DNA from 3 places in the Shewanella algidipiscicola genome. Region 3 is predicted to be linked to each of the others. Evidence: predicted binding sites of a transcription regulator. Region 3 holds the regulator's gene; each other region holds the start of a gene.
The links. Region 3 encodes ArgR, which controls arginine synthesis, uptake and breakdown. Its sites were predicted from a motif close to ANTGAATANNTATTCANT; they were not measured.

Region 1 (2,278 bases), on a different contig from region 3:
AGTACGCCACCAATATCGGTGATAGTGGCACGACGTAAACGCTCTGCACTCTCTGTCACGATTTGCGTGCCGATGCCATCGCGTGAAAACAACTCCTGCAGCAGTGCCCCATCATCTAGATAACTGACAAAGTGGCAACGGGCCACTCCGTTACGACAGGCATCGATACTCGCCTGCAAAAAGGCCCGTGTGGCCACACACCACCCATCGGTTTCACTCTGCTCAGACAAAATGCGCTGTGCATCGGTTGGCATCAGCTCCGCCAGCACTTCGCCATCACTATCTAAAATGCCTTTTTCGGCGCTAAAACCAATCATCTTATCGGCTTTGAGCTTCACGGCAATTTGGGTGGCGACCTCTTCTGCGGTGAGGTTAAAACTCTCACCCGTCACCGATGCCGCCACAGGGCCTAATAGGACGATGCCATGGTTGTCTAATTGACGCCTTAGACCCTGAACATCAATCCTTCTCACTTTGCCACTTAGGCAGTAATCGACACCGTTATCGACACCTAGTGGCTGAGCAATAACAAAATTACCGCTGACCACGTTAATCTGCGCCCCTTGCATCGGGGTATTGCTTAAGCTCATCGACAGCCGCGCGGTAATATCGAGCTGCAACCCACCGACCACCTGTTTAATCACTTTAAACGAGTCTTCATCGGTAATACGCACGCCGTTATAGTATTCAGGAATCAACTGCTGTTGCTTTAAGGCGGCATCGATTTGCGGCCGCGCACCATGCACCAACACTATGTTGATCCCAAGGCTATGCAGCAAAGCGATATCATTGATGATGGAGCGAAATTGGTTTTGCGCTAATGCTTCTCCACCCAACATCACCACAAATGTTTTGCCCCTATGTGCATTGACATAAGATGCAGAATGACGAAATCCATCGACTAGTTCAGTAGTGCGCACGTATGACCTCTAAATAACAAGAAATGGGAGCAGCTTTGACCACATGAGAATAACAACCCGATAATATTGCATTTAAATTCACTTTAAAAGCATTTGTTTTCATTTCGTACAATTAGTTCAGTCTGCCGTCATCTAGCAAACCCACGAGTGCACAGCTCAATTAAGCAGTAACAAAATAAGCACTGGAGTTAATCTATCAGTAAGGCGAGGTGAAGCTTAAATAAACGCGATGGCATGACATAGAAGATGAGTACAGCTGGGAGAGGAATTGCGTATGCAGAGAGCGCGCAACAGACTATTCAACCACAGTGGCGAGTCCTACCTGTTGGACGAGGTCCCCGCGCAAAAAGGGCAAAAAGGGCAAAAAAAAGCCCCTACAAGTAGGGGCTTTCAAAAAACGTTATCAAGAATTACTTGATTTTCGCTTCTTTATACATAACGTGCTGACGAATAACTGGATCAAATTTCTTGATTTCCATTTTTTCTGGCATGTTACGTTTGTTTTTCTCAGTCGTGTAGAAATGACCAGTTTTAGCGCTAGAAACTAGCTTGATCTTCTCACGGTTACCTTTAGCTTTAGCCATGGTTTATTACACCTTCTCGCCGCGGGCACGAAGTTCTTTAACAACAACTTCGATACCTTTCTTATCGATAATACGCATACCTTTAGTAGATACACGTAGTTGAACGAAACGCTTTTCGTCTTCTAACCAGAAACGGTGGTTCTGTAGGTTAGGTAAAAAACGACGACGAGTCGCGTTCTTAGCGTGCGAACGGTTGTTACCAACCATCGGCTTCTTGCCAGTAACTTGGCATACTCTTGACATGTCAATCTTCTCCAAAAACAATTTAACGCTCGAGCATTAATGTACCTCGAATATGGCCGTCGCCCGAGGCACACAAAGAGGGCGCATTTTATACAGCATCTAAAATCAAAGATCAAGGGATATTCAATCTATCCATCCCCTCTCTGCGAACGACACTATCTCATGATCGCCTATAACCATATGGTCTAACAGCGAAACATCGATAGTTGCTAGCGCGTATTTCAATCGCTCAGTAATTCGCCGATCGGCATGACTTGGTTCCGCAACCCCCGAAGGATGATTGTGGCAAACAATGACGGCCGCGGCTTTTTTCTCAAGCACTAGGCTGACCACTTCACGTGGATAAACCGAGGCTGAATCTATGGTACCACGAAACAATTCAACGAACTGAATCACTCTATGTTGGCTATCGAGTAATAAGATGGCAAACACTTCATAGGCACGATCCCCTAATTGTCTCATTAAATAGTCTCGAGTTAAATCAGGATCTGTTAAAATCTTGCCTCTTTGTAGATTTTCTTTCGAAATTCG
Region 2 (2,278 bases), on a different contig from region 3:
CGTGCGTCGAGAAATTTCAGTTGGATGGGCTGTCAGTACCAAATCGATATCGAGTGTTTGTAAGCACTCGAGCATTTTGTCTTGATCAACTCGTCCATTAAGCATCCGCCCGAGCAACTGCTCTACAGGATCGGGCACGCAGACTAATTCGTCGCAATTTCTACTGATGGTGTGAAACTGCTCGGCAATATTGGCAAGGTTTAAAAATTGATTAAAGGCTTTGGCAAATGGCACTAACTCATCATCGGGAAGGGCGGCTAATAGCGTCAGCATCTGCTCTCTTGCCGCATCATTTCCTTGGCGTGAACTTTTAGCCAAGTGCCTAATCTGTTCAATTTTATCTAAAAATGGCTCATCCAAGTGGGTGCGAATGGTATCGCCTAAGATCTGGCCTAAAGTCCCTACATTGGATCGTAACGATGCGTACATATCAGCCATAAATGCTCCATACCTCTAAATTAATCATTCACAATACCCAGCCAATTAGGCTGCGGTCAAGATAGCATATCTGGATATTACAAACTTATGTGCTACACATCACTGCTTAGCGACACTTAAGTTGCATTGTTATTGCATTATCACTCCTGTTTTGGGATTGCTGCGGGCTTTATGGCGGTAGCCTAGTTATCGGCTACTATCCTAGGGCTGGGTTGAGTATCAACTAGCCAAAAAAGCATCAGTTATGACCCATTTTCGAAAAAATCACTATAAATATATATTCACGCATGTTGCATAAATAATTTCTCGTGATAATCTATCAAGCAACTTAAGGCCAGCGCCTTTATCTACAAGTGTATTATTGAGACGACAAATGAAGATTTCATACTTAAAAACGGATTATAAGGTTAGCTACACAAACTTCCTGCGACGATAAACTTGTCATGTTGGTATCTCTACCAGGGCTTAAGTAGTGCCCCCTCTTTTTCCTTTATGGTTAATTAATAAGAAGTCTATAAGTATGAAAAACATCGCAATAATTGGCGCCAGTGGATACACAGGTGCACAGATAACTGCATTAATTCAGGCCGATAAAGAGTTACAGATACAAGGTCTGTATGTGTCTGAAAACAGTCTCGATAAGGGCAAAGCCCTGGCCGATTTATATCCTGTATATTGCCATATCACCTTACCGCTATTACCGCTTTCTGAAGCTGCTAAGCAGACAATAATTGCAGAGGCCGATGCTGTCGTGTTGGCGACTGATCATGGTGTCAGTTTGCATCTTGCCGCTTACTTTTATGCTCAAGGGTTAACGGTGTTTGACTTAAGTGGTGCTTATCGGTTTGCCGATGCGCAGCAATACCCTAAATGGTATGGTTTTGAACATGAATATCCAGAGGTGCTTGCTAACGCGGTTTATGGGTTGGCTGAATGGAATCATGCTGCAATTGCAAACAGTAAAATGATTGCTGTACCAGGCTGTTATCCTACCGCTTCATTGACAGCCCTAAAGCCATTAGCTGCATTACTAGGTGAAAGCCTGCCGGTGATCAACGCGGTCAGCGGAGTGACTGGCGCCGGGAGAAAGGCGCAGCTGCACACCAGCTTTTGCGAAGTAAGCCTCACTCCTTATGGCGTGTTAGGGCATAGGCACCAACCAGAAATTGCAACTCAGTTGGGTAAAGAAGTTATCTTCACGCCGCATCTCGGTAACTTTAAACGTGGGATTTTAACCACGATTACGGTGCAGCTTAAAGCCGGGGTGACTGAAGCCGACATAGCTAACGCGTATAGCGTCTACAATGAATGCCCACTGGTTCATGTATATCAACATCAATTTCCTAAGATCGATGATGTCGTGCTGACGCCCAACTGTTTATTAGGCTGGAAATTCGATGCCCAAACGGGGTACCTCGTAGTGGCGAGTGCAATCGATAATTTGATGAAAGGGGCTGCTAGCCAAGCTCATCAATGCATAAAGATTCACTTTAATTATTCATAATCAAATTCACGAGAGCATAGCCATGATATCTTCACAGCAACCTTTAGTACTTAAAGTCGGTGGCGCGCTATTACAGTGCGAAATGGGAATGGCTCGCTTAATGACCACAGCAGCCAATATTATCAAAACAGGACAAGCTGTCATTATGGTGCACGGTGGTGGTTGTTTAGTGGATGAGCAATTGGCCGCCAATGGCATGCAAACCGTTAAGCTTGACGGTTTACGGGTTACGCCAGCTGAGCAGGTACCGATAGTCGTGGGGGCGTTAGCAGGGACGTCCAACAAGATATTACAGGCGGCGGCAGTTAAAGCCGGTGTGACCTGCGTAGGCATGAG
Region 3 (2,278 bases):
CCTGCAGAAATTAGCACCACATCAGCACCTTCTAGTGCTGGTGTTGGGTCTTCGCCCGCGAACCCTTTGACTTCAACCGCTGTAGGGATGTGGCTTAAGTCAACCGCAACACCAGGGGTCACTGGCGCGATATCGTAAAGGGATAATTTAGAGCCGGCAGGCAATTGAGTTTTAAGTAGTAGAGCAAGAGCCTGGCCAATACCACCAGCGGCACCAAGTACAGCAACTTTCATAGTTATCTCCGTTAATTCTTGGTTATTATGTGACATAGATCTAAATTCACAGATGGCGCAACATTACTGCAATCACATCAATAATTCAATTATCCCTTAGTCGTGTAGCAAGATATTTTATAAATAACCCAAAAAGTGCATGTATTAACGGTTAGTCGATGAGGGGTTGGCTTAACTCACTTAGATTAGATACAACCGCTACATTCATCATTAATCATGCCAAATGAAAAGGATACCTAAGTAAGCGGTAGTTTCGATATTTACACGATCTTCCACAATAGTGAATGAATGTTTATTCATTCACTTCGAGTAAGACTTGACTTGCTTTGCATAGCTATTCACAATGAGCCAATTTTACGAATACAAGATGCCAAATTCATGCAAGCCAATAAAAACCAAGAAGAACTCGTCAAGACCTTTAAGGCTATCTTAAAAGAGGAACGCTTTGGCTCTCAGAGCGAAATCGTCAATGCGCTTCAAGCCGAAGGTTATAACAATATTAACCAATCAAAAGTATCGCGCATGCTAAGTAAGTTTGGTGCGGTGCGTACACGCAATGCTAAACAAGAGATGGTTTACTGCCTCCCTGCAGAGCTAGGTGTGCCTACGGCTGGCAGCCCATTGAAAAACCTCGTATTGGATGTCGACCATAATCAATCTATGATTGTGGTAAGAACCAGCCCAGGAGCTGCACAGTTAATCGCTAGACTGCTGGATTCTATAGGTAAACCAGAGGGAATATTGGGCACCATTGCTGGTGATGATACGATTTTCATCTGCCCGTCGAATATTCAAGAGGTCGGTAAAACGTTCAACACGATCAAGTCATTATTTAACTATACCGATTAAAGTGTTTTATAGCACACTAGGTCAAGGAATCGATAGTCTCTATTGTAGCGGTTAAATGACAAATTCTGGATCAAGACTAATTACGATTTACTAAAAATAGGCGCCAATGGCGTCTTTTTTATGCCAAAAAAATGGCTCCAATTTAGCCATTAATGCTCAATCAAAGCCTGTGTCACTGAAAATCATATAAAAATGCCGATAAGAGAAACTTATCGGCATTTAATTAGCATGCAAGATCTTATCGCTTTTGACGCTTAACCAGCCTGCCAAAAAGGCTTGGTTAAGCCCATTCAGGCGAATTTTATTGCAGCCCGCTTTTGATGGCTACTGATTTTACGCCAGTGTAATGACCACGCGGAAAAAAAAGAGTCCAAAGACTTGGCCGACTGTGATTAATCAATGGCGCAACGACAATAGGTTGCCGCTATTCACTCGTCGCTTTCGGCAGCTGCATTTTGCATAAAATCTAGCGAAGGAGCAAAAAACGCCGATCCCGTCAGCGCTTGAGTAAAGTGCATTAAGTGATCATGATTACCAGCTCCATCACCGTGGATCATGCTGTGGAGCATCTTTTCAAAATGCTCTGAATTACGGCACAATGAGATAAACATCAACCCCTGCTCTTTCATTGAGCCATAAGGCATACTCTGCCGTAAGATCTCCATCGAACGTCCTTGGCTATCTTTTAGGTTAACCCGCTTAATGTGGCTGGTAAGAGGCTTATCCTGCGAGGCATACTCGATATTATCGATTTTAGTCCTACCTATGATATCTTCTTGTTTTTTCTGAGGAAGTCGATTCCATTTGCTCAAATTGTGCGCGTATTTTTGTACATGAACATAACTACCGGAACGGAAGATTGCATCTTCATCGCCAACTAAGGCGACCTCTTGGCGATGACGTCCTTTAGGATTTTCAGTACCGTCGACAAAACCGGTGAGATCGCGCGCATCCATAAACTGAAAACCGCGCTCTTCATCAACCAGCTCGACTAAACCTTCAAACATTTGGCACACTTCATTAGCAACCAAGTGCAAGATGTCATAACGATCGCATCTCAGATGAATAAAGAGATCATACTCATGTGCAGGAGCATCTCGATTATCGGCATTCATCGCCGGAAACGGTTTCAATTGAGCTGGACGAGACAGGGGATACAAGCTGTCCCAGTAATTAGCACCAATCGCGACAAAACC

Region 1: a site for ArgR is predicted at 986-1,003, ahead of argA (amino-acid N-acetyltransferase). Genes of this name have one in related genera too.
Region 2: a site for ArgR is predicted at 707-724, ahead of argC (N-acetyl-gamma-glutamyl-phosphate reductase). Genes of this name have one in related genera too.

What each region holds. Positions count from the first base shown of each region.
Region 1 is NZ_OXJV01000016.1:38,702-40,979, forward strand. It holds gene argA (amino-acid N-acetyltransferase) at 1-920, opposite strand, end outside; gene rpmG (50S ribosomal protein L33) at 1,331-1,504, opposite strand; gene rpmB (50S ribosomal protein L28) at 1,511-1,747, opposite strand; gene radC (RadC family protein) at 1,871-2,278, opposite strand, start outside.
Region 2 is NZ_OXJV01000022.1:5,976-8,253, forward strand. It holds gene ppc (phosphoenolpyruvate carboxylase) at 1-438, opposite strand, end outside; gene argC (N-acetyl-gamma-glutamyl-phosphate reductase) at 959-1,942, shown strand; gene argB (acetylglutamate kinase) at 1,965-2,278, shown strand, end outside.
Region 3 is NZ_OXJV01000001.1:429,459-431,736, reverse strand. It holds gene mdh (malate dehydrogenase) at 1-233, opposite strand, end outside; gene argR (transcriptional regulator ArgR) at 612-1,082, shown strand; gene DN599_RS01880 (Dyp-type peroxidase) at 1,511-2,278, opposite strand, start outside.